One region of the Rossellomorea sp. y25 genome, then DNA from elsewhere that is predicted to be linked to it. Evidence: a T-box and tRNA genes for the amino acid it is inferred to sense, from the RefSeq annotation. Region 1 holds a T-box; the other holds one or more tRNA genes.
The links. The T-box of region 1 lies ahead of leuS (leucine--tRNA ligase). A T-box ahead of a tRNA ligase gene usually reads a tRNA of that ligase, here a tRNA-Leu.
Positions count from the first base shown of each region.

Region 2: it encodes a tRNA-Leu, which carries the amino acid that the T-box ahead of leuS (leucine--tRNA ligase) is inferred to sense. The anticodon was not compared.

Region 1 covers NZ_CP145886.1:3,633,289-3,643,028, reverse strand. The annotation lists gene AAEM60_RS18335 (MFS transporter) at 1-619, shown strand, start outside; gene AAEM60_RS18330 (cupin domain-containing protein) at 964-1,473, opposite strand; gene AAEM60_RS18325 (sigma 54-interacting transcriptional regulator) at 1,647-3,008, shown strand; gene AAEM60_RS18320 (SLC13 family permease) at 3,304-4,626, shown strand; gene AAEM60_RS18315 (3-hydroxybutyrate dehydrogenase) at 4,642-5,418, shown strand; gene AAEM60_RS18310 (hypothetical protein) at 5,534-5,746, shown strand; T-box leader at 5,869-6,090, shown strand; gene leuS (leucine--tRNA ligase) at 6,183-8,597, shown strand; gene AAEM60_RS18300 (rhodanese-like domain-containing protein) at 8,876-9,187, shown strand; gene dacB (D-alanyl-D-alanine carboxypeptidase/D-alanyl-D-alanine-endopeptidase) at 9,283-9,740, opposite strand, start outside.
Region 2 covers NZ_CP145886.1:103,191-112,930, forward strand. The annotation lists rRNA gene AAEM60_RS00505 (23S ribosomal RNA) at 1-707, shown strand, start outside; rRNA gene rrf (5S ribosomal RNA) at 812-928, shown strand; tRNA gene AAEM60_RS00515 (tRNA-Val) at 941-1,016, shown strand; tRNA gene AAEM60_RS00520 (tRNA-Thr) at 1,040-1,115, shown strand; tRNA gene AAEM60_RS00525 (tRNA-Lys) at 1,149-1,224, shown strand; tRNA gene AAEM60_RS00530 (tRNA-Leu) at 1,260-1,344, shown strand; tRNA gene AAEM60_RS00535 (tRNA-Gly) at 1,354-1,428, shown strand; tRNA gene AAEM60_RS00540 (tRNA-Leu) at 1,438-1,526, shown strand; tRNA gene AAEM60_RS00545 (tRNA-Arg) at 1,557-1,633, shown strand; tRNA gene AAEM60_RS00550 (tRNA-Pro) at 1,641-1,717, shown strand; tRNA gene AAEM60_RS00555 (tRNA-Ala) at 1,726-1,801, shown strand; rRNA gene AAEM60_RS00560 (16S ribosomal RNA) at 1,962-3,513, shown strand; rRNA gene AAEM60_RS00565 (23S ribosomal RNA) at 3,716-6,650, shown strand; rRNA gene rrf (5S ribosomal RNA) at 6,755-6,871, shown strand; gene AAEM60_RS00575 (CtsR family transcriptional regulator) at 7,331-7,792, shown strand; gene AAEM60_RS00580 (UvrB/UvrC motif-containing protein) at 7,812-8,360, shown strand; gene AAEM60_RS00585 (protein arginine kinase) at 8,357-9,439, shown strand; gene clpC (ATP-dependent protease ATP-binding subunit ClpC) at 9,441-9,740, shown strand, end outside.

The sequences.
Region 1 (9,740 bases):
GAATGAGTCTAAGGTGATTAGGGATAAATCGAAACTGAAGGCACTGCTCTTCATTTGTGTCGCCTATTTATTATGCTGGATGGGCTATGTACAATGGCAATCCACCATTGCGACGTACACTCAGGAAATCAATATCAGTTTGAAACAATATAGCTTACTGTGGACGATCAATGGAGCACTGATTGTGCTTGCACAACCGCTTTTGTCGAAAGCCATCAAGCGTTTTGAACATAATTTAAAGCTTCAAATTATGATCGGGACGATTATATTCATGGTTTCCTTCGCAGTGGCTTCGATTGCGGATCAATTTCAATGGTTTGCGATTGCGATGATCATTCTGACGATTGGTGAAATGCTCATATGGCCCGCCGTCCCTACGATAGCCAACTCACTTGCTCCAAAAGGGAGAGAAGGTTTCTATCAGGGAATCGTGAATAGTACAGCAACAGGAGGAAGAATGATCGGGCCGTTTATCGGAGGAGTATTAGTGGACCTATTCAGCATGCAGGTGCTGTTTATGACGTTGATCGCTTTCTTCATGGTCTCACTAGTCATTACGAGTCAATATGACCGACCATTGAAAAAGAAAAGCGCTGTGTCCGTATCGGTTCAACAATAAAGAAACCCCCAATGAGGAATCATTGGGGGTTTTCTTCATATAAAAAGGGCTCCCGTTTCCTACGGAAGCCCACTTGCAAAAAATTGAGGCGAGAGATCAGCAAACGCCACATCGTTTGTTGTCACAAGGACGTGATCCCCGACTTACACAATTCAGCTCATCGCTATAATAGAATAGCATAGGACTAATAAGAAAACAAGACTATTTTACAAAAATAATCTAACCACTTAGATTATTGGATGTTTCAAAAGTGTTTATAGTCGTTTCTAAGAAGCATTACTATAGAAAAATAGGAATGGGAAAAAATCGAATGAAAACGGTACGATAGGATGCAGAATGCTAACTTAATCCATTTTCTTGACCCAATATTTTGTGAGTGGACCTGTTTCTCCAAACACAGGGTCCATTGTGGGTCGCGGAACGTTCTTAATTTCGATTAATACACTGGGCCGTTCACGTAATGAACCTTTTTTCAAATTATAATCATCACCGTTCGGATAGGCACCTGCGACTTTGAAGTCGTGACTTGCCGATAATTTCTTATGTCCGGTCCCGGCTGGAAGGATGATCACATCACCTTTATGGACCTTCACTTCTTCGCCCATTTCACCGCCTAACTGAACTGTTGCCTCACCTTCCATGACCCCTAATACTTCATGTGCATTACTATGATAATGGTGGTAATCATAAATGCCATTTGTCCAACTATTGAGCCACTGATTTCTGTTGAAGAGTTCTTCGGCGTTATGAGAATAATCAAGTGCATTGCGGTAAATGAGTACTGGCAGGTCCGGGTTATTAGGGATGATTCCATCGTCTTCGAAATAAAATATTTTCAGTTCTGCGATTTTCATCCTCTCATTCCTCCATTCGTTGTTAAGAAGATTCCCTAATTCCGTATACCTTAAACCGATTCTTTACTGGTTATTGAAATGATTGGAAAACGGCTTCATTTTCGAAACGCCGGTGAGTGTATGTGCTACTATAAATATATATGTTCACTTGCAAAATAAAGGGAGGCAAGGAAATGAGCAGCTTGTTAAAAAAGGTATCCGTCGAAATGATCGAAATCATTCTTGAGAACGCTTTCGAATGGTTGGTCGTCGTTGATAACGAAGGTACGATCATCTACATAAATGATAATTACTGTCGCTTTCTCGAAGTCGAGCGGGATAAAGCGATTGGTTCACATGTAACTAACGTCATCGAAAACACACGTATGCATATTGTTGCGGACGGCGGTAAAGAGGAAGTGGCAGACCTTCAATATATAAAAGGAAACTATATGATCGCCAATCGTATTCCGATCCGGGTTGATGGTAAAGTGATAGGAGCATTTGGATCGGTGATCTTCCGGGACACGAGTGAATGGATGCAAATGAGTTCTCACGTGAAGAACATGATGTCTAAAATTCAAAGCTATATTCAAGATATCAATAGCGGTGTGAAATACACGCTGAATGACATCATTGGTGAATCACCTGGTATGAATGAGCTGAAAGACAAAGCTCAAATGATCGCTCCCAGTGATATCTCCGTCCTCATCAGGGGGGAAAGTGGAACGGGTAAGGAACTGTTCGCTCACAGTATTCACCAGCTTAGTGAAAGAAGCGGACAACCCTTTATTAAAGTGAACTGTGCAGCGATTCCAGAGCAGCTTCTGGAATCAGAGCTATTCGGTTACGAAGAGGGTGCTTTTACAGGTGCGAAAAAAGGTGGTAAGAAAGGAAAGTTTCAGCTGGCTCATAAGGGAACTCTGTTTCTGGATGAAATAGGGGACATGCCTCTCAACATGCAGGCGAAGCTTCTCAGGGTTTTACAGGAAGGGGAAGTCGAGGCAGTCGGTTCAAACCGTGTTCAACATGTAGATGTCCGTATTGTTGCCGCCACGAACCGTCCCCTTGAAATAATGATGGAAGAAAAGCGATTTCGAAGTGATCTATATTATCGTATTAACGTCGTGCCTTTTCAAATTCCTCCTCTCCGTGAACGGAAGGAAGATATCGAAACCCTGGCAGCCTTTTTTTTGGAAAAATCCACAAAATCGTCGGGGAAACGGGTTCAAGGCTTCGAAAGCGATGTGATGCAGATATTTCTTTCCTATAGCTGGCCGGGGAATCTCCGTGAGTTAGAGAATGTCATTAATGCATCCACCTATTTATCTAATGGAAGCAAGATTTCTCTTCAGTCACTACCTTCATATATGAAGGCAGGAAATTTATATGATGTAGGATCCAAAACATTAAGAGAAATCCTCGAAGAAACGGAGAAATCCGTGTTGACACAAAGCCTGCAAACCCATCAGCATGATAAACGAAAGGTTGCAGAGTCTTTAGGGATAAGCAAATCAAGCATGTATGAGAAATTAAATAAATATCAGCTTCTATGATAATGGTAAAGATAGTCCGGAAATGTGGAAAGAAGTCCATATTTCCGGACTCTTTTGATTTTAATGTAAATATGTACATTTCGTGTCTTGAATATTGAAATTGTCCAGAATTTCGGAATTTATAAAAAATGTAAGTATGAAAATGAATGAGTTACCAGTAATCTGAAAGTTGGCACAATTATTGCATGGATTATGTTTGAAAGTATTTTATGGAAGGGAGAGCAGAAGTCTGAATAAAAATGTAAACGATTTCATTTTGTGGTGATCATCTCTAGAGAACAAAGGGGGAAATATCATGTTAAGCATGATCGGTCTTATTGGAGGACTTATTTTATTAATCTTTTTAACGATGAGGGGCATGAACATATTGATTGTTGGTCCCATATCGGCATTGTTCGTCGCGGTGTTAAGCGGAATGCCGCTCTTTCCACAATTGGCGGCTGAAGGGGAAGCCAATCTGGTAACCAATTATATGTCTGGATTCACAAGCTTTGTCGCCGCTTGGTATCTAATGTTCTTATTGGGTGCTGTTTTCGGAAAAGTAATGGAAGATAGCGGTGCAGCGGATAGTGTTTCCCGTTTTGTTGTAGAGAAAATGGGAATGAAATACGCAGTACTCGCCATTGTTGCAGCCTGTGCCGTTTTAACATATGGAGGAGTCAGTCTCTTCGTTGTAGCATTCTCCGTTTATCCTATGGCTGTTAGTTTATTTAAACAAGCTGACCTGCCACGCCGTTTCATTCCTGCGGCATTAGCATTTGGATCGGTCACGTTCACGATGACATCTGCAGGTTCACCGGAGATCCAAAACTGGATTCCGATTGAATATCTTGGTACGACACCATATGCAGGCTGGGAGGTCAGCTTGATCGTTGCCGTGTTTATGGCTGTCTTTGGCTACTGGTGGTTAAAGCGTATGATCACCAAAGCAGTCAATAAAGGAGAGAAGTTCCATTCACGTGAAGAAGATCCGGTCATTGATGAAGGAAGACCCCTGCCTAACCCGTTCATGGGGTTGGTTCCATTATTAGTCGTCCTTATTCTGGCTTTCACTTTCCACGATTCTTTAAAACAATCAGCACTTATCATTGCCCTGTTAGGTGGTGTGATTTCTGCTTACGTGTTAAATCGCAAATATTTCAAAGGCTTCTGGGGTGCTGTTTCCGAGGGTACGGTTGGAGCATTGATCGCCATCGGTAACACAGCGGCTGTTGTTGGATTCGGAGGAGTGGCCAAAGCTGTTCCGGCCTTCAGTACCGCGGTAGAGGTCATGACGAATATTCCTGGATCTCCATTGATCGGTGGAGCAATCGCCGTCAGTGTAATAGCAGGGATGACTGGTTCGGCTTCCGGTGGTCAAGCGATCGCATTGCCGATCCTCGCACCTCACTATGTTGATATGGGTGTGAATCCTGAAGCCCTTCACCGGGTAGTGGCGATATCTTCAGGAGCACTGGATTCATTGCCGCACAATGGATATGTCGTAACGACGATCCGCTCAATCTGTAATGAATCACATGGAGAAGCGTATGGGGCGGTTGGTGCAGTTACGGTCATTGTCCCACTGATCGGTTTAGCTTTAGCGATTCTTTTATTCTCATTTGGCGTAGGGATCTAAGAAAGGAGTATCATCATGGTTGAAAATAAAGTTGTTTTCATAACAGGGGCAGCGCAAGGGATCGGTTTCGAAATCGGAAAAGAATTCGCTGCTAATGGAGCAAAGGTCGTACTGACGGATCTGCAGGAAGATGCCGTTCAAAAAGCCTCAGATACCCTTAAGAGAGAAGGATATGAAGTACTCGGATTACGCTGTGACGTGACATCGGAATCCGAATTAAAAGGGGCAATCGCTAAAACCGTGGATCACTACGGCAAGCTGGATGTATTAATCAATAATGCAGGCCTTCAACATGTATCCCATATTGAAGAGTTCCCGACTGAAAAATTCGAACTTCTCATAAAAGTCATGCTGACCGCACCATTTATCGCGATCAAGCATGCCCTGCCTCACATGAAGGAGCAGGGGGAGGGACGGATCATCAACATGGCGTCCATTAATGGATTAGTCGGTTTTTCCGGAAAAGCAGCCTATAATTCTGCCAAACACGGAGTCATCGGCCTGACGAAGGTAGCGGCTTTGGAAGCGGCACAACATGGAATCACCGTCAATGCGGTTTGTCCCGGATACGTGGACACTCCGCTGGTTCGCAATCAGCTGGGGGACCTTGCCAAAACGCGCAATATCCCCTTTGAAAGAGTGATAGAAGAAGTCATCTATCCTCTCGTACCGCAGAGAAGATTACTCGATGTCAAAGAAATTGCAGACTATACCATGTTCCTATGCAGTGATGCAGCAAAGGGAATTACCGGTCAGGCAGTCGTCTTGGACGGAGGGTATACGATCCAATAGCTTGGTGAAAGAGAAACGACCTTTTAGGAGGTCGTTTCTTTATTGGGTGAGGTTGATGTGACGGCGATTCTGGTGAGTTAGAATTGGAAAAAAACGTAAATCGGATGGATTTTTGATGAAAACGGCTGGATTATCTTCGATTTCGGCTGGATTCTTGGTCAAAACGGCCGGATTATCTTCGGTTTCGGCTGGATTCTTCGTCAAAACGGCTGGATTTTTCTTGATAGCGGCTGGATTCTTCATCAAATCGGTCGGATCTTTCAGAAGCTACTTGATTCTTCTCGGAAACGGCCTGATTTTCATCAAAGAGGACCAAATTTACTCGTGAGCGTCACCTGTAATCCCATATTATTTAATAAAATGGCAATAATCTCATCCATTATTCAACAATAGGCTTGCGCTTCTGTATATTTTTCACTAAAATAGTGAATACATATATTGTTTACCTATATCGAAACGTTGATCAGGAGTAGTAATGACGGTCTTCTGTCGTAGAGAGTTGACGGGTGGTGAAAGTCAACCAGAAGCATCATGAACTCGCCTGCTGAGTTGCAAGTGTGAACCATAGTAAGACTTGCCGTTTTCCGCGTTAAGGATGAATGAAGCTGAGTGCGCGTACACTAATGTGGGTGGTACCGCGGGAGAATGTTAATACAAACTCTCGTCCCAAATATTTATTTGGGATGAGGGTTTTTTTATTTTTTTCAAAAAGAAGGGAAGTACCCTTACGACCTTTCGAATGACAATTAAAGGAGGATCTCAATATGAGTTTTAATCATAGAAGTGTTGAGACAAAATGGCAGCAGTATTGGGAAGAAAACAAAACGTTCAAGGCGACTGAAGACGAAGGAAAATCCAATTTCTACGCGCTGGATATGTTCCCGTATCCATCAGGCGCCGGTCTTCACGTAGGACATCCGGAAGGGTTTACGGCGACAGACATCCTTTCCCGCATGAAGCGCATGCAAGGGTATAACGTCCTTCATCCGATGGGATGGGATGCATTCGGTTTACCGGCTGAGCAATATGCCCTTGATACAGGCAATGACCCGGCAGAATTCACTCAAAAAAATATCGATACGTTCCGTCGGCAAATCAAGTCACTTGGTTTCTCATATGACTGGGACCGTGAAGTCAATACGACAGATCCCGGCTACTACAAGTGGACGCAATGGATCTTCACGAAGCTTTATGAAAAAGGCTTGGCCTATGTGGATGAGGTTGCCGTCAACTGGTGTCCTGCACTTGGAACCGTGCTTGCCAATGAAGAGGTCATCGACGGGAAAAGTGAACGCGGTGGTCATCCAGTAGAACGCCGTCCGATGAAACAGTGGATGCTGAAGATCACGGCTTATGCCGATCGCCTTGTGGAAGACCTTGAAGAGGTTGATTGGCCGGAAAGCATCAAAGACATGCAGCGTAACTGGATCGGTCGCTCAGAAGGAGCAGAAGTGAACTTTACCATCGATGGTCATGACAAATCATTCGATGTCTTCACGACGCGTCCGGATACGATCTTCGGTGCGACATATGCGGTTCTGGCACCTGAGCATCCGTTTGTAGCAGAAATCACAACGGACGAACAACGCTCGAAAGTGAATGAGTATATCGACAAGATCAAGTCGAAAAGTGATCTTGAACGTACAGATTTGGCAAAAGAAAAAACAGGTGTCTTCACCGGGGCTTATGCCATCAATCCGGCGAACGGCGAGAAAATGCCGATCTGGATCGCTGATTATGTTCTCATGAGCTACGGTTCCGGTGCGATTATGGCGGTTCCTGCCCATGACGAACGGGATTATGAGTTTGCGAAAGAGTTCGATCTTCCAATCGTGGAAGTCGTCGCTGGAGGAAACATTGAGAAAGAAGCGTATACAGGTGACGGTGATCATGTGAATTCCGGTTTCCTTGATGGACTTGGGAAGGAAGAAGCGATTACCAAAGCGATTTCTTGGTTAGAAGAGAAAAATATCGGAACGAAGAAAGTGACATACCGCCTTCGGGACTGGTTGTTCAGCCGTCAGCGTTATTGGGGCGAGCCGATTCCTGTCATCCATTGGGAAGACGGTACGACAACGACGGTTCCGGAGAGTGAGCTTCCTCTTGTCCTACCGAAGACGACGGAAATCAAACCGTCCGGAACAGGTGAATCTCCACTTGCGAACATCAGTGAATGGGTGAACGTCGAGGATCCTGAAACAGGCAAAAAAGGCCGTCGTGAAACAAACACGATGCCACAATGGGCAGGCAGCTGCTGGTACTACATTCGTTATATCGATCCACATAACGAAGAAGCCCTTGCCGATGCGAAGAAAATGCAGGAGTGGCTTCCGGTCGATACCTATATCGGAGGAGCCGAGCATGCGGTCCTTCACTTGCTGTATGCACGTTTCTGGCATAAGTTCCTTTATGATATCGGTGTAGTACCAACGAAAGAGCCATTCCAGAAGCTATTCAACCAAGGAATGATCCTCGGGGAAAACAATGAAAAAATGAGTAAATCAAAAGGGAATGTCGTGAATCCGGATGAGGTGGTGGAATCTCACGGTGCCGATACCCTTCGTCTATATGAAATGTTCATGGGACCACTGGAAGCATCCATTGCCTGGAGCACAAACGGCCTTGACGGAGCCCGCCGCTTCCTGGACCGTGTATGGCGCCTGCTTGTCGAGGAGGATGGCTCACTATCCTCTAAAGTGACGGATGCACCAAACAGTGACCTTGATAAAACGTATAACCAAACCGTTAAGAAAGTGACAGAAGACTATGAGGGTCTTCGTTTCAACACAGGGATTTCCCAGCTGATGGTATTCATCAATGATGCCTACAAGGCGGACACTCTTCCGAAGGATTACGTAGAAGGATTCATCAAGCTTCTTTCTCCGATCGCTCCGCATATGACAGAAGAACTTTGGAGCAAGCTTGGTCACGAAGGAACGATTTCCTACGAAGCATGGCCGACATTCGATGAGTCGAAGCTAGTGGACAACGAAGTCGAAATCGTCCTTCAAGTGAACGGAAAAGTGAAAGCAAAAGTCATGATCCCCCGCGATATGAACAAAGAGGATCTTGAAAAAACAGCCATGGAAAACGATGAAATCAAAAGCCAAATCGAAGGCAAAACCATCCGCAAAGTCATTGCCGTACCTGGCAAACTAGTGAACATCGTAGCCAACTAATATTTATGAATATTTATGAGGGACGGACCTTGAACTGAATCTGATTGTTAGGAAATGCTATCAATCGGGGATTCTGTATTTCACCAAGGTCCGTCCCTCCTTTCTATTTAGAAGGACGGACTACTATATGGGCCGGGTTTTAAGCGCAAATCGCTTTATATCAGTATTCCGTTGAGGTCCGTCCCTCTTTTTAGTCCCCATGTTTCGATCTGATATTTTTGTTTGGGAGACGGGCTTTGGTATAATCATGGTGAATGAATGAAGAAAGGAAGATGACAATGGAAACGATTAAAACGATTACAACTGATGAGTTAGAAAAGAAGTTGAAAAATGGTGAAGATCTGCTTCTCGTGGATGTTCGTGAAGATGAAGAAGTGGCAGAGGGAATGATTCCTGGAGCGAAGCATATCAAAATGGGTGAAATTCCTGAGTCACTTGATCAATTTGATAAAGACAAAGAGTACATCTTTATCTGCCGTTCAGGGAACCGCAGTGGAAATGTCGCTCACTACATGCAGGAACAAGGCTATAAAGTGGTGAACATGGAAGGCGGCATGATGAACTGGGCTGGGGAGACAGCAGAGAAATAATGGTTTTTTATGTGAAGCACGTTCCCTGTTTTTAAGGGAACGTGCTTTTTTGAACAAATGCTTATTATATTAGGTTGTTTAATAGTTAACCTATTTTAATCATGTTTTTTACTCGTATCATATTCAGACAATGCAACAGCAATTTTATCTTCAATATCTCTTAGATTACTAGCCATAAAGTTATTTAATATAATGGAAAATACAAGATCCTTTCCATCTTTAGTAGTCACAAAGCCGGAAAGTGAGGTAGCTCCTGTAATTGTTCCTGTTTTGGCTTTTACATTGCCTTCAGCAAGGGTTCCCTTCATACGGTTTCTCAAGGTGCCTCCCTCCAGGCGATTGCTTGCACCTGCAATTGGAAGAGAGTTTAGATAAACTGGGTACCAGTCCTCTTTTTGAACAGTGTAAAGTAACAGTGACAACTCATTTGCCGGAATATTCGTTACATGGGATATACCAGAGCCATCTCGAATTCGCATGGTATCTGTATTTAATCCACGCATTGAAATGTAGTCTTCAAGCACTTCAAGTCCTTTTTCCCAACTACCATCAT
Region 2 (9,740 bases), 1.1 Mb from region 1:
ATTCTAACCCGCGCCCCTTATCGGGGTGGGAGACAGTGTCAGGTGGGCAGTTTGACTGGGGCGGTCGCCTCCTAAAGAGTAACGGAGGCGCCCAAAGGTTCCCTCAGAATGGTTGGAAATCATTCGCAGAGTGTAAAGGCACAAGGGAGCTTGACTGCGAGACCTACAAGTCGAGCAGGGACGAAAGTCGGGCTTAGTGATCCGGTGGTTCCGCATGGAAGGGCCATCGCTCAACGGATAAAAGCTACCCCGGGGATAACAGGCTTATCTCCCCCAAGAGTCCACATCGACGGGGAGGTTTGGCACCTCGATGTCGGCTCATCGCATCCTGGGGCTGTAGTCGGTCCCAAGGGTTGGGCTGTTCGCCCATTAAAGCGGTACGCGAGCTGGGTTCAGAACGTCGTGAGACAGTTCGGTCCCTATCCGTCGTGGGCGCAGGAAATTTGAGAGGAGCTGTCCTTAGTACGAGAGGACCGGGATGGACGCACCGCTGGTGTACCAGTTGTCTTGCCAAAGGCATCGCTGGGTAGCTATGTGCGGAAGGGATAAGTGCTGAAAGCATCTAAGCATGAAGCCCCCCTCGAGATGAGATTTCCCATCACGTATGTGAGTAAGATCCCTAGAAGATGACTAGGTAGATAGGTCAGAGATGGAAGCATGGCGACATGTGGAGTTGACTGATACTAATCGATCGAGGACTTAACCACAAAGAGTCATTTTTTAAATGAACAACAATTGGTCGGTATTCGGCTTTCTTGACATCAATTCTTTATCTAGTTTTGAAGGAACAATCCTTCAATTGAATAATTCGTCTGGTGACAATGGCGAAGAGGTCACACCCGTTCCCATGCCGAACACGGAAGTTAAGCTCTTCAGCGCCGATGGTAGTTGGGGGATCTCCCCCTGTGAGAGTAGGACGTCGCCAGGCGATATATATTTCGGAGGATTAGCTCAGCTGGGAGAGCATCTGCCTTACAAGCAGAGGGTCGGCGGTTCGATCCCGTCATCCTCCACCATTTTTTTATGAATAATTCAATATGCCGGTGTAGCTCAACTGGTAGAGCAACTGACTTGTAATCAGTAGGTTGGGGGTTCAAGTCCTCTTGCCGGCACCATTGGTTTTTTTATTTTGTCTCATTATATTTTGGGAGCCATTAGCTCAGTTGGTAGAGCATCTGACTTTTAATCAGAGGGTCGAAGGTTCGAGTCCTTCATGGCTCACCATTGATTTTTGCATTAGCAAAATATCAATCATACATGCGGGTGTGGCGGAATTGGCAGACGCACCAGACTTAGGATCTGGCGCCGCAAGGCGTGGGGGTTCAAGTCCCTTCACCCGCACCATTATATTTCGCGGAAGTAGTTCAGTGGTAGAACACCACCTTGCCAAGGTGGGGGTCGCGGGTTCGAATCCCGTCTTCCGCTCCAGAAAATTTTGCCGGGGTGGCGGAACTGGCAGACGCACAGGACTTAAAATCCTGCGGTAGGTGACTACCGTACCGGTTCGATTCCGGTCCTCGGCACCATTGATTTTTCGGAAGAAAACAACATATTTAGCGCCCGTAGCTCAATTGGATAGAGCGTTTGACTACGGATCAAAAGGTTAGGGGTTCGACTCCTCTCGGGCGCGCCATATAGATCGGGAAGTAGCTCAGCTTGGTAGAGCACTTGGTTTGGGACCAAGGGGTCGCAGGTTCGAATCCTGTCTTCCCGACCACCTTATTTGGGGCCTTAGCTCAGCTGGGAGAGCGCCTGCTTTGCACGCAGGAGGTCAGCGGTTCGATCCCGCTAGGCTCCACCAAAATTTTTAAAAAAATCATTGACACTGATTGGGTGGAAATGATATGATTATCAAGTCGCTTCAAACAGAAGCACTTACACATTGAACCTTGAAAACTGAACAAAACAAGACAATACGTCAACGTTAATTCTAGATTTATTTTTAAGAGCTATTCAAACTTTTATCGGAGAGTTTGATCCTGGCTCAGGACGAACGCTGGCGGCGTGCCTAATACATGCAAGTCGAGCGGATTGATGGGAGCTTGCTCCCATCAGTCAGCGGCGGACGGGTGAGTAACACGTGGGTAACCTGCCTGTAAGACTGGGATAACTCCGGGAAACCGGGGCTAATACCGGATAACTCATTTCCTCGCATGAGGAAAGGTTGAAAGATGGCTTCTTGCTATCACTTACAGATGGACCCGCGGCGCATTAGCTAGTTGGTGAGGTAACGGCTCACCAAGGCGACGATGCGTAGCCGACCTGAGAGGGTGATCGGCCACACTGGGACTGAGACACGGCCCAGACTCCTACGGGAGGCAGCAGTAGGGAATCTTCCGCAATGGACGAAAGTCTGACGGAGCAACGCCGCGTGAGTGATGAAGGTTTTCGGATCGTAAAACTCTGTTGTTAGGGAAGAACAAGTACCGTTCGAATAGGGCGGTACCTTGACGGTACCTAACCAGAAAGCCACGGCTAACTACGTGCCAGCAGCCGCGGTAATACGTAGGTGGCAAGCGTTGTCCGGAATTATTGGGCGTAAAGCGCGCGCAGGTGGTTTCTTAAGTCTGATGTGAAAGCCCACGGCTCAACCGTGGAGGGTCATTGGAAACTGGGGAACTTGAGTGCAGAAGAGGAAAGTGGAATTCCAAGTGTAGCGGTGAAATGCGTAGATATTTGGAGGAACACCAGTGGCGAAGGCGACTTTCTGGTCTGTAACTGACACTGAGGCGCGAAAGCGTGGGGAGCAAACAGGATTAGATACCCTGGTAGTCCACGCCGTAAACGATGAGTGCTAAGTGTTAGGGGGTTTCCGCCCCTTAGTGCTGCAGCTAACGCATTAAGCACTCCGCCTGGGGAGTACGGTCGCAAGACTGAAACTCAAAGGAATTGACGGGGGCCCGCACAAGCGGTGGAGCATGTGGTTTAATTCGAAGCAACGCGAAGAACCTTACCAGGTCTTGACATCCTCTGACAACCCTAGAGATAGGGCTTTCCCCTTCGGGGGACAGAGTGACAGGTGGTGCATGGTTGTCGTCAGCTCGTGTCGTGAGATGTTGGGTTAAGTCCCGCAACGAGCGCAACCCTTGATCTTAGTTGCCAGCATTCAGTTGGGCACTCTAAGATGACTGCCGGTGACAAACCGGAGGAAGGTGGGGATGACGTCAAATCATCATGCCCCTTATGACCTGGGCTACACACGTGCTACAATGGACGGTACAAAGGGCAGCAAGACCGCGAGGTTTAGCCAATCCCATAAAACCGTTCTCAGTTCGGATTGTAGGCTGCAACTCGCCTACATGAAGCTGGAATCGCTAGTAATCGCGGATCAGCATGCCGCGGTGAATACGTTCCCGGGCCTTGTACACACCGCCCGTCACACCACGAGAGTTTGTAACACCCGAAGTCGGTGAGGTAACCTTTTGGAGCCAGCCGCCTAAGGTGGGACAGATGATTGGGGTGAAGTCGTAACAAGGTAGCCGTATCGGAAGGTGCGGCTGGATCACCTCCTTTCTAAGGAAGATTTAACTAAAACGTTTGACACGTCGAAGTTTTGTTCAGTTTTGATGGTTTAATTACCGTCAAAACATTTTTTATCTCTTACGAGATAGAAGTTGTGTTTGTTCTTTGAAAACTAGATAAAGATATAATTGATAGTCAAGAAATTACCGAGTATCGCCATTTTAGGTTTTAAACCTGATGTAACAACCAATTCGGTTAAGTTATGAAGGGCGCACGGTGGATGCCTTGGCACTAGGAGCCGACGAAGGACGGGACTAACACCGATATGCTTTGGGGAGCTGTAAGTGAGCTTTGATCCAGAGATTTCCGAATGGGGGAACCCATTGTTCGTAATGGAACAATATCCTTACTTGAATACATAGAGTATGGAAGGCAGACCCAGGGAACTGAAACATCTAAGTACCTGGAGGAAGAGAAAGCAATTGCGATTCCCTGAGTAGCGGCGAGCGAAACGGGATGTAGCCCAAACCAAGAGGCTTGCCTCTTGGGGTTGTAGGACACTCTATACGGAGTTACAAAGGAATGAAGTAGACGAAGAAGTCTGGAAAGGCTCGTCAAAGAAGGTAACAACCCTGTAGTTGAAACTTCATTCCCTCTTGAGTGGATCCTGAGTACGGCGGGACACGTGAAATCCCGTCGGAAGCTGGGAGGACCATCTCCCAAGGCTAAATACTCCCTAGTGACCGATAGTGAACCAGTACCGTGAGGGAAAGGTGAAAAGCACCCCGGAAGGGGAGTGAAATAGAACCTGAAACCGTGTGCCTACAAGTAGTCAGAGCCCGTTAACGGGTGATGGCGTGCCTTTTGTAGAATGAACCGGCGAGTTACGATCCCATGCAAGGTTAAGTCGATGAGACGGAGCCGCAGCGAAAGCGAGTCTGAATAGGGCGAATGAGTATGTGGTCGTAGACCCGAAACCAGGTGATCTACCCATGTCCAGGATGAAGTTCAGGTAACACTGAATGGAGGTCCGAACCCACGCACGTTGAAAAGTGCGGGGATGAGGTGTGGGTAGCGGAGAAATTCCAATCGAACTTGGAGATAGCTGGTTCTCTCCGAAATAGCTTTAGGGCTAGCCTCATGTGTAAGAGTCTTGGAGGTAGAGCACTGTTTGGACTAGGGGCCCTCATCGGGTTACCGAATTCAGACAAACTCCGAATGCCAAAGACTTATCCATGGGAGTCAGACTGCGAGTGATAAGATCCGTAGTCGAAAGGGAAACAGCCCAGACCACCAGCTAAGGTCCCAAAGTATACGTTAAGTGGAAAAGGATGTGGAGTTGCTTAGACAACCAGGATGTTGGCTTAGAAGCAGCCACCATTTAAAGAGTGCGTAATAGCTCACTGGTCGAGTGACTCTGCGCCGAAAATGTACCGGGGCTAAACGTATCACCGAAGCTGTGGATTGACACCTCTAGGTGTCAGTGGTAGGAGAGCGTTCTAAGGACTGCGAAGCTAGACCGTAAGGACTGGTGGAGTGCTTAGAAGTGAGAATGCCGGTATGAGTAGCGAAAGATGGGTGAGAATCCCATCCACCGAATGCCTAAGGTTTCCTGAGGAAGGCTCGTCCGCTCAGGGTTAGTCGGGACCTAAGTCGAGGCCGATAGGCGTAGACGATGGACAACAGGTTGATATTCCTGTACCACCTCTTTTCCGTTTGAGCAATGGGGGGACGCAGGAGGATAGGGTAAGCGCACTGCTGGATATGTGCGTCTAAGCAGTTAGGCTGATGATGAGGCAAATCCCATCATCGTGAAGGCTGAGCTGTGATAGCGAGCGAATTATAGTAGCGAAGTTCCTGATTCCACACTGCCAAGAAAAGCCTCTAGCGAGGAAAAAGGTGCCCGTACCGCAAACCGACACAGGTAGGCGAGGAGAGAATCCTAAGGTGAGCGAGAGAACTCTCGTTAAGGAACTCGGCAAAATGACCCCGTAACTTCGGGAGAAGGGGTGCTCTGGTAGGGTGCAAGCCCGAGAGAGCCGCAGTGAATAGGCCCAGGCGACTGTTTAGCAAAAACACAGGTCTCTGCGAAGCCGTAAGGCGAAGTATAGGGGCTGACGCCTGCCCGGTGCTGGAAGGTTAAGAGGAGTGCTTAGCGCAAGCGAAGGTGCGAATCGAAGCCCCAGTAAACGGCGGCCGTAACTATAACGGTCCTAAGGTAGCGAAATTCCTTGTCGGGTAAGTTCCGACCCGCACGAAAGGCGTAACGATCTGGGCACTGTCTCAACGAGAGACTCGGTGAAATTATAGTACCTGTGAAGATGCAGGTTACCCGCGACAGGACGGAAAGACCCCGTGGAGCTTTACTGTAGCCTGATATTGAATTTTGGTACAGCTTGTACAGGATAGGTAGGAGCCTTGGAAGCCGGAGCGCCAGCTTCGGTGGAGGCATCGGTGGGATACTACCCTGGCTGTATTGAAATTCTAACCCGCGCCCCTTATCGGGGTGGGAGACAGTGTCAGGTGGGCAGTTTGACTGGGGCGGTCGCCTCCTAAAGAGTAACGGAGGCGCCCAAAGGTTCCCTCAGAATGGTTGGAAATCATTCGCAGAGTGTAAAGGCACAAGGGAGCTTGACTGCGAGACCTACAAGTCGAGCAGGGACGAAAGTCGGGCTTAGTGATCCGGTGGTTCCGCATGGAAGGGCCATCGCTCAACGGATAAAAGCTACCCCGGGGATAACAGGCTTATCTCCCCCAAGAGTCCACATCGACGGGGAGGTTTGGCACCTCGATGTCGGCTCATCGCATCCTGGGGCTGTAGTCGGTCCCAAGGGTTGGGCTGTTCGCCCATTAAAGCGGTACGCGAGCTGGGTTCAGAACGTCGTGAGACAGTTCGGTCCCTATCCGTCGTGGGCGCAGGAAATTTGAGAGGAGCTGTCCTTAGTACGAGAGGACCGGGATGGACGCACCGCTGGTGTACCAGTTGTCTTGCCAAAGGCATCGCTGGGTAGCTATGTGCGGAAGGGATAAGTGCTGAAAGCATCTAAGCATGAAGCCCCCCTCGAGATGAGATTTCCCATCACGTATGTGAGTAAGATCCCTAGAAGATGACTAGGTAGATAGGTCAGAGATGGAAGCATGGCGACATGTGGAGTTGACTGATACTAATCGATCGAGGACTTAACCACAAAGAGTCATTTTTTAAATGAACAACAATTGGTCGGTATTCGGCTTTCTTGACATCAATTCTTTATCTAGTTTTGAAGGAACAATCCTTCAATTGAATAATTCGTCTGGTGACAATGGCGAAGAGGTCACACCCGTTCCCATGCCGAACACGGAAGTTAAGCTCTTCAGCGCCGATGGTAGTTGGGGGATCTCCCCCTGTGAGAGTAGGACGTCGCCAGGCAAATATGAAAAAGAGTAGCTCTTAGGAGCTGCTTTTTTTGTCGTTTGAATTTTTGAGATTGTGGATTGAACATCACTCCTCTATACAGCTGAAAAGATAAACTAATTCCCAATAAATCCAACTTTTTAGTGTAAGTAATCCATCCAAATTACTAACTTTCACTCTTCCTCAATCACACCAATAGACCATTCACCATTCCATCACATCACAGGTCGACCATCCTTCCACCCCTCTCCAAAAATCAACTCCCGACCCTTATCACTGCCCTCCCCGTATAAAAAAACACTCCCTCTCAATGCCCCATTTCCTAAAATCTATCCAACAAACTCACATTTTCACGTTTAAAACCTTCCTAAAACAGGAAAACTTCTAAGGTCAAACTTCATAATTGCAAAGTTTAAAACACGGTTGTATAATTATAGTCAAATATAGTCAAAGTCAAAATGAGGAGGAGGTTTGATGAGGAACATATCCGACATCATTGAACGTTATTTAAAGAATGTTTTAGAACTGAGTGAAAGTGAGATAGTCGAGATTAAAAGAAGCGAGATCGCTGATAAGTTTCAATGTGTTCCTTCTCAAATTAATTATGTGATCAATACCCGGTTCACGATAGAAAGAGGGTATGTAGTAGAGAGTAAACGAGGTGGCGGGGGCTATATCAGAATTATGAAAGTAAAGGCCCACGATCAAGTTCATCTAATTGACCAGCTGGTAGCACTCATTACTCAGACGATCAGCCAGAATACGGCAGCTGATATTGTGTTTCGATTAGTAGAAGAGGATATTATCTCTGAACGGGAAGCAAAGATCATGCTGAGCGTAATGGACCGTTCGGTGATCATGGTCGATTTACCTGAACGGGACGTATTGAGGGGAAGAATGCTCAGGGCCATGCTGGATACATTGAAGTACGAGTAAGTTTTGAGAGGTGAGTAGGATGATTTGTCAAGAGTGTAATGAAAGACCTGCAACCCTTCATTTTACCAAGGTGATAAATGGGGAAAAGACAGAGGTTCATTTATGCGAGCAATGCGCTCAGGATAAGGGTGAAATGTTTATGTTTGATTCTTCTTCCGGCTTCTCAGTGAACAATCTATTGGCAGGTCTTCTTAATATAGCCCCTGCATTTAAGCAGGCAAAGGAAGCGGAAATACCCAAGACAGAGGTTTTACAGTGTGAAAAGTGTAAAATGACCTTGCAGCAATTCATTAATGTGGGAAGATTTGGGTGTGCTCATTGTTATGAGACGTTCAAAGATGAGCTGACTCCTCTATTAAAACGTGTTCATAGTGGAAATGTGGAGCATCACGGGAAGGTTCCGGAACGCATGGGCGGGGCCATTCATGTGAAGAAAAAAATTCAGCAGTTGAAGTCAGAACTGCAAACGATGATTGCGGATGAAGAGTTTGAAAAAGCAGCAGAGATACGAGACGAAATTCGCTCCCTGGAGAAAGATGTTAAAAAAGAGGGAGGAGATAAAGGATGAGTCTAGAGAGATTTTTACAAAATGCTGTTAGTTCTTGGATGAATGAAGAGGGACCGAATTCGGATATTGTTCTCAGCTCACGGGTTCGCCTCGCGAGGAACCTGACAGACTTTCGATTCTCTACTCTTTATTCTTCTGAGGAAGCAAAAGAAATTGTGGATCGCGTGAAGGATAAGCTCTCTTTATACCCGAAGAAATTAGGTGAATTAGAATTTTTACCTACAAGTGAGATTCAGCCACTCCAAAAGAGGGTATTGATGGAGAAACACCTTATTAGCCCTAACTTGGCAGAGGACACGAACTATGGGGCTGTCCTTTTATCCAGTGAAGAAGATATTAGCATAATGGTAAACGAAGAGGATCATATTCGAATACAGTGTTTATATCCAGGTTTACAATTGAAGGAAGCTTTACAGAGAGCGAATCAGATTGATGATTGGTTTGAAAGCGAATTTGATTTTGCTTTTGATGAGAAACATGGATATTTAACGACTTGTCCTACCAATGTAGGAACGGGGCTTAGAGCTTCTGTCATGATGCACTTGCCTGGTCTGGTCCTGACCCAGCAGTTAAATCGTATCATTCCTGCCATTAACCAATTAGGTCTGGTGGTAAGAGGGATTTATGGAGAAGGCAGCGAGGCGTTGGGAAACATCTTCCAGATTTCGAATCAGACGACACTCGGTAAGTCAGAGGAAGATATTGTGGAAGATTTGTTAAGTGTTGTGAAACAGATCATCGATAAAGAACAATCGGCAAGGGACGCATTAGTTAAAACGTCTAACATACAATTAGAAGATAGGATCTTTCGTTCACTTGGTGTGTTGGAGCACAGTCGAATTATTGAGTCCAAGGAAGCAGCTAAGTGTTTATCGGATGTCAGGCTTGGGATTGATTTAGGATACATCAAAGTCATATCTAAGAATATATTGAATGAACTAATGATTTTAACCCAACCGGGATTTTTACAACAATATTCTGGAGGTCCATTGAGACCAAATGAAAGAGATATAAGAAGGTCTTCTTTGATTCGAGAGCGAATTAAGTTAGATAAGGATACATGTGAGGAGGAAAAATAATATGATGTTTGGTCGATTTACAGAAAGAGCACAAAAGGTATTAGCGTTAGCTCAAGAAGAAGCGATTCGTTTGGCGCACAGTAATATTGGTACTGAACATATTTTATTGGGACTTGTCCGCGAGGGTGAAGGAATTGCCGCTAAAGCACTTACGGCGTTGGGACTGAGCCCTGAAAAGATTCAGAAAGAAGTGGAGGGGTTGATCGGGAAAGGAACCGAGAAATCTCAAACGATTCATTATACACCCAGAGCGAAGAAAGTGATTGAGCTTTCTATGGATGAGGCTCGTAAACTGGGACAC